Linked DNA regions of Cycloclasticus pugetii PS-1. The main gene of each other region encodes a partner of the protein of the gene in region 2 in a complex. Links are inferred from orthologs where the notes say so. Each region holds a gene or a part of one and is shown on either strand. Other genes may lie near its edges. The genes, in order: secY and secA.

The links.
Region 1: the proteins of secA (region 2) and secY are in contact, whole or in part, in a crystal structure (PDB 3DIN), measured with the Thermotoga maritima proteins. The link is inferred for Cycloclasticus pugetii PS-1 from one-to-one orthologs. Residues at the interface, in WP_004082002.1 of Thermotoga maritima: Glu261, Ala262, Arg263, Lys300, Ala301, Arg302, Thr303, Ile304, Ile305, Leu323, Tyr324, Asp325, Pro326, Val329, Ser330, Tyr333, Ile336, Lys340, Phe345, Val349, Glu363, Phe364, Tyr374, Ser375, Gly376, Gly377, Glu393, Ile395, Thr482, Ser483; in WP_004081795.1 of Thermotoga maritima: Glu108, Gly109, Glu110, Glu111, Ala236, Glu237, Arg238, Arg239, Ile240, Thr241, Ile242, Gln243, Tyr244, Ala245, Arg246, Arg247, Val248, Thr249, Gly250, Arg251, Arg252, Val253, Tyr254, Gly256, Ala257, Ser258, Thr259, Tyr260, Leu261, Pro262.

What each region holds. Positions count from the first base shown.
Region 1 is NZ_ARVU01000001.1:1,813,308-1,816,521, forward strand. Bases 218-3,103 are described here. They hold secY (preprotein translocase subunit SecY), read right to left. Parts: upstream 2,385-3,103; coding sequence 1,050-2,384; downstream 218-1,049. Other genes in these bases: rpsK (30S ribosomal protein S11), read right to left, coding at 218-454; rpsM (30S ribosomal protein S13), read right to left, coding at 480-836; rpmJ (50S ribosomal protein L36), read right to left, coding at 913-1,026; rplO (50S ribosomal protein L15), read right to left, coding at 2,388-2,819; rpmD (50S ribosomal protein L30), read right to left, coding at 2,821-3,006. In the rest of the region: rpsD (30S ribosomal protein S4), read right to left, coding at 1-54; more of rpsK, read right to left, coding at 68-217; more of rpsE, read right to left, coding at 3,104-3,214. UniProt on the Escherichia coli protein: The central subunit of the protein translocation channel SecYEG. Consists of two halves formed by TMs 1-5 and 6-10.
Region 2 is NZ_ARVU01000001.1:378,737-382,256, reverse strand. The notes cover bases 66-3,257. They hold secA (preprotein translocase subunit SecA), read right to left. Parts: upstream 2,921-3,257; coding sequence 266-2,920; downstream 66-265. Other genes in these bases: CYCPU_RS0101880 (M23 family metallopeptidase), read right to left, coding at 3,060-3,257; argJ (bifunctional glutamate N-acetyltransferase/amino-acid acetyltransferase ArgJ), read right to left, coding at 66-172. Also shown: more of argJ, read right to left, coding at 1-65; more of CYCPU_RS0101880, read right to left, coding at 3,258-3,520. UniProt on the Escherichia coli protein: Required for protein export, interacts with the SecYEG preprotein conducting channel.

The DNA.
Region 1 (3,214 bases), 1.4 Mb from region 2 along the record:
CTTTTCGCCTTCACGACGACATAAACGACATTTTGAATCAGTATATTTAGCCATAATAATTTCCTAGTTATACACGTCGTTTCTTTGGCGGACGACAGCCATTATGTGGAATAGGTGTTACATCTTCAATAAAAGTAATATTAAAACCAATATTGTTTAATGCACGTACTGCAGATTCACGACCAGGACCTGGGCCTTTAATCTTAACTTCAAGATTTTTCATTCCAAAATCTTTCGCAACTTCACCGGCACGTTCAGCGGCAACTTGAGCTGCAAAAGGTGTACTTTTACGTGAACCTCTAAATCCAGACCCACCAGCAGTTGCCCAAGATAGTGCATTGCCTTTACGGTCTGTTATGGTAACGATCGTGTTATTAAATGTAGCATGTACATGGACAATTCCATCAACTACATTTTTTTTAACTTTCTTCTTACTACGACTTGGTTTAGCCATACTTCAAATATCCTTTAATTGAATCTTACTTTCTAATTGGTTTCCGAGGGCCCTTGCGGGTTCTAGCGTTTGTTTTAGTACGCTGGCCTCGAACAGGTAAACTTCTACGATGACGGATTCCACGGAAGCAACCCAAATCTAGTAAGCGTTTAATATTCATAGAAACTTCACGACGTAAATCGCCTTCTATTAAATATTTTCCGACTTCTTCACGTATCAGTTCTAATTGATCTTCAGATAGTTCGCGAACTTTAGTTGTTGTATCAATTCCAGCTGCAGCACAAATAGCTTTTGATCTAGTAAGACCAACGCCATATATAGATGTCAGTGAAATAACAATGTGCTTATTATCAGGTATATTAATACCAGCGATACGTGCCATTAATTCTCTCCGTTATTTTGGCCAGTAGAAAACCGGCAATTTTAATCTTTATTTCGAATAACTACAAGCTTAAATATTAGCCTTGACGTTGCTTATGTCGCCCATCTTTGCAGATAATGCGTATTACTCTATTACGACGAACAACTTTACAATTGCGACAAATTTTCTTAACTGATGCTCTTACTTTCATAATTTACTCCTACTAACCTTAACTTATTTGTTTTTAAGGTTCGCTTTTTTCATTAAACCTTCATATTGCTGTGACATAAGATGACTTTGCATTTGCGCAATGAAATCCATGACAACAACAACGATAATTAACAATGATGTTCCACCAAAATAAAACGGCACATTCCAATAAACAATCAAAAACTCAGGTAACAAACAAACAGCCGTAATATACATAGCACCAAGCAACGTTAATTTTGTAATAACCGCATCTATATATTTAGTTGTTTGCTCACCAGGTCGGATACCAGGAATAAAAGCACCTGATTTTTTAAGGTTATCCGACGTATCTCTTGAATTAAATACTAATGCAGTATAGAAAAAACAAAAGAATATAATCGCTGCTGCATAAAGCAACACATAAATTGGCTGCCCAGGAGATAACATACTAGATACATCTTGCAACCAACCCATTCCTTCACTGTTACCAAACCAACCTGCAATAGTTGAAGGAAATAAAATTATACTTGAAGCGAAAATGGGTGGGATCACACCTGCCATATTAAGCTTCAACGGTAAAAAACTAGACTGACCCGCCATCATTTTATTACCTTGCTGACGTTTAGCGTAATTTATAGTGATTCTTCGCTGAGCACGCTCAACAAAAATCACAAATGCCGTCACAGCAACAGCTATAAAGAACAGCATAATAACCATAAATGCGTTCATTTCGCCTGTTCTAACTAATTCGAGTGTACCACCAATAGCACTCGGTAATCCTGCAACAATACCACCAAAAATGATAATTGATATACCGTTACCAATTCCACGTTCAGTAACTTGTTCCCCTAACCACATAAGAAACATCGTCCCACTGACAAGTGTAACTACTGCAGTAAACATAAAAGCAAAACCTGGATTAAATACCACCGGTAAGCCGCCAGCAGATTGCCCTTGAATTGCTGTAGCAACACCAAACGCTTGAAACGTTGCAAGTACTACCGTGAAATAACGTGTATATTGAGTTATTTTACGTTTTCCAGATTCACCTTCTTTTTTAAGTTGCTCAAATTTTGGAACAACAGACGTCATTAACTGGATAATAATAGACGCAGAAATATACGGCATTATTCCAAGCGCAAAAATACTCAGTCTTTTGAGCGCACCACCTGAGAACATGTTAAACATATCAAGAATAGTTCCAGCTTGTTGCTCGAACATTAATGATAGTGCCTTAGGGTCAATTCCAGGAACTGGCACATGCGCACCAATACGAAACACGAACAAAGCACCAAGAACGAAAAACAATCGTTTTCGTAGTTCAGGTAGTTTGCTTAACCCGCCAGTTGCGCCTGAGGCTGATGAACCAAGTACAGACATTGATTAAGCTAAACTGCCGCCAGCTGCTTCGATTGCCTTAACGGCACCAGCAGTTGCAGAAATTCCTTGTAATTTTACCGCTGAAGTCAATTCACCAGATGAAATAATTTTAACTTTTTTAGTAAAAACAGGAACAATATTAGCGGCGATCAATGATTCAATTGTAACAATCTCATCATTTAAGTTATTTAACTCATGCAACCTAACTTCTGCTGTTAATTTCTTTTTAGCAGAGGTAAATCCAATTTTAGGAAGCCTACGCTGTATTGGCATTTGACCACCTTCAAAACCGATTTTAGGCATTCCACCTGATCGTGATTTTTGACCTTTATGACCACGACCACAAGTTTTACCTGATCCAGAGCCGATACCACGGCCAACGCGTTTTGCAGGTTTTGTACTACCAGCAGCTGGTTTAATTGTATTTAGTAACATTTTAAATCTCTTCTACGTTAAGCATGTAATGAATTTTATTGATCATGCCTCGATTTTCAGGTGTATCAATAACTTCAACTGATTGATTGATTTTGCGTAAGCCTAAACCAGCAACACATGCTTTATGTGATGCTAATCGACCATTCTTACTACGAATCATTGTTACTTTGATTTTCTTTTCACTCATTATTATTACCCGATGATATCAGCGACTGATTTTCCACGTTTCATAGCAACTTGTTCAGCATTCGTCATATCAGACAAACCTTTAATAGTTGCTCTAACAACGTTAGCAGGATTGTTACTTCCAACACATTTTGCAAGCACATCATGCACACCAACAACTTCAAATACAGCACGCATTGCGCCACCAGCAATAATACCAGTACCATCAG
Region 2 (3,520 bases):
GCGCTGCACAAAATTTATTTTTTGTAAAAACAGCCGCAACCTGTGTTTGCGCAGTCAGTTCAAATAGCGTTAGGTCGTCACGTACAGTTTGTGAAATACCCGCTGATGCGGTGCCAATGCGAACACCTGATATTGCTTTTAATTCTAAAGGGACAGTTCCGCCTACAGGCATGATTAAGCTCCTAATAAACAGTTATAGATATAAAGTTAAGTAGCCCTTAGACTATAAAAAGCCACCTTACTCAAACGAGCGCTTAACGTAGCCTCACAGCTTGCCGTGGCACTGTTTAAATTTCTTGCCAGAACCGCATGGGCAAGGGTCATTCCGGCCAATTTTTTTATCCGAACGTTTAAAAGGCTGTGCCTTGTCGGCTTGCTCATCGTTCTTTTCTTCACCTAAGGCATTTGCATCATCATGCTTGTATTCCATGGTTTGATGAATACGACGTTGCTCATCAACGGCTTGAACATCTTCTTCTGCACGAACTTGGACCTTTGTTACCAACTGAACAACATCTCTTTTTAATGTATCTAATAGCGATGTGAAGAGCTCAAAGGCCTCGCGTCTATATTCCTGTTTCGGATCTTTTTGTGCATAACCACGTAGATGAATACCCTGTCTTAAATGTTCCATCGCACCTAAGTGATCCCTCCACAACGAATCTAATGTTTGCAGCATCACCGATTTTTCAAAGTGCCGAAGCACCTCTGCACCTGCTAATATTTCTTTTTTTGCATAGTCATCGCTGATTGTTTTTAGGATTAGCTCGCGCAGACTGTCTTCATGCAAGCTATCATCTGTATCTAATAGCTCTTGAATATTAAGCTTGCAGGAGAACTCATCCTCAAGAGCAGCCTGTAAGCCTGCAATATCCCATTGCTCTTCGATTGATTGTGCTGGAATATACACATCAATTAATTGGTTAACGACATCTTCACGTATAGAAACAATAGTATCGGCAATATCTGATGCCTCCATAATTTCATTACGTTGATCATAAATCACTCGACGTTGATCATTCGCCACATCATCGTATTGAAGAAGTTGCTTACGAATATCGAAGTTATGCCCTTCTACTTTACGTTGAGCATTTTCAATCGCTTTACTCACCCAAGGGTGCTCAATCGACTCACCTTTTTCTAAACCCAGTTTTTGCATCAAACCAGATACACGTTCTGAGGCAAAAATTCGCATTAAGCTGTCTTCTAACGATAAGTAAAAACGACTTGCACCAGGGTCACCTTGACGCCCTGACCGGCCCCTTAGCTGATTATCTATCCGGCGCGACTCATGCCTTTCTGTACCAATTACACGGAGACCACCGGCATCTAGTACTGCCTGATGCTTTTTTTGCCATACTTCAGATGACTCGTCTTCGCTCTTGCCACCCAAAACAATATCGGTCCCTCGTCCGGCCATATTAGTCGCAATAGTGACCGCCCCTAAAGCACCGGCATTGGCAATAATTTGTGCTTCACGTTCATGCTGTTTAGCATTAAGCACCTCATGAGGCACCTTCTTCTTGGTTAGGCTGGACGATATATATTCAGAAACTTCAATAGAGGTTGTACCCACTAATACTGGCTGCTTTCGTTGGTAGCAATCTTCGATATCCTCAATAACCGCTTCGTATTTTTCTTTCGCTGTTAAATAAATAAGATCCCCGGCGTCTTCACGCGCCATCCCACGGTGTGTTGGAATAACAATAACTTCCAAACCATAAATTTGTTGAAACTCAAATGCTTCGGTGTCTGCAGTACCGGTCATTCCCGATAATTTGTCATACATCCTAAAATAATTTTGGAATGTAATAGACGCCATCGTTTGGTTTTCACTTTGAATTTTAACGCCTTCTTTTGCCTCTACTGCTTGATGAAGCCCCTCGCCCCAGCGCCGGCCCGGCATTGTTCTTCCAGTAAACTCATCAACAATAACCACTTGACCATTTTGAATAATGTAATCGACATCTTTGTGATACAGCGCACTGGCTCGTAATGCAGCATATACATGATGCATCAACCCAATATTAGTGGCATCGTATAGGCTTTCATTTTCACTTAATAGGCCGCTACTGGTCAGTAGTTCTTCAATTTTTTCATGGCCTAACTCTGTCAAAAAGACTTGTTTCGACTTCTCATCAACGGTGTACTCACCACCCTCTTGCGACTCAACCTCTTCTGTAAGGTCTTTTACCAACTCGTTAAGCTTGATATATAAATCACTTTTATCATCTGTTGGGCCTGAAATAATCAGTGGTGTTCTTGCTTCATCAATTAAGATTGAATCAACCTCATCAACGATCGCGTAATGCAGCTCACGTTGAACCTTGTCTTCGACACCAAATGCCATATTGTCTCGAAGGTAATCAAAGCCAAACTCATTATTAGTGCCGTATGTAATATCTGCTGCATAGGCTTCGCGTCGCTGTTCAGGGCTCATCGAATTGACGATCACACCCGTTGTCATGCCTAAGAAGGCGAACAACTGCCCCATCCATTGTGAATCACGTTCAGCCAAGTAATCATTCACTGTCACCATATGAACGCCCTTACCGGGCAATGCATTCAAATAGGCTGATAACGTGGCAACCAGTGTTTTACCTTCACCGGTTTTCATTTCGGCGATGCGTCCATCATGAAGCACCATCCCGCCAATTAGCTGCACATCAAAATGACGCATGCCTAAGGCGCGAACACCAGCTTCTCTAACCACTGCAAACGCTTCAACGATTAATGCGTCGAGTGTTTCACCTTGTTCAAGTCGAGCACGAAATTCATCCGTTTTCGCTTTCAACTCAGTGTCACTTAAGGCACTGATTGATGCTTCAATCTCATTAATTTTTTTAACGGTTTTTTGTTTTGCTTTTACCAACCGATCATTACGACTACCAAAAACTTTCTTTACGATATTTGAAATCATTACAAATAAACTTTAGTGTGAAACGAAAAACCAAATGATACCGCATATGGTTCACTGAAACCTGCTTTTTAGGCCCATTCAAGCCCTATTCATAACGCTTTAAATCAGAATGTAAAAGGACGTAGGAGTAAGTACTGCCTTAGCTTGAAGAATACAGGTATTTACGAGGATTCACCTTCTTACCGTTGCGCATTACTTCAAAGTGAACATGTGGCCCGGTAGAATGACCCGTTGACCCCATTTTAGCGATAACATCATTTTGTTTAACGACATCGCCTAATTTGACCACTATTTCCTTATTATGCCCATAGCGGGTGACGTACCCTGAGCCATGGTCAATTTCAATTAAATAACCATAACCGCCTTTTTTCCCCGCGTAGGTCACCAAGCCAGATGCAGCGGCTAAAACACTGGTCCCTGTCTTGCCTGCAATATCGACACCATGGTGGAATTTTTTCTTGCCAGTAAATGGATCTGCTCGGTAACCGTAATACGATGACAACCATCCTTTTGCGACTGGTAACCCTGCTGGGCGAACCTCTTTAGACAACTCTTTATTTGCCGAAAAAACACCCAATAACGTTAATTGTTTTTCGCGTA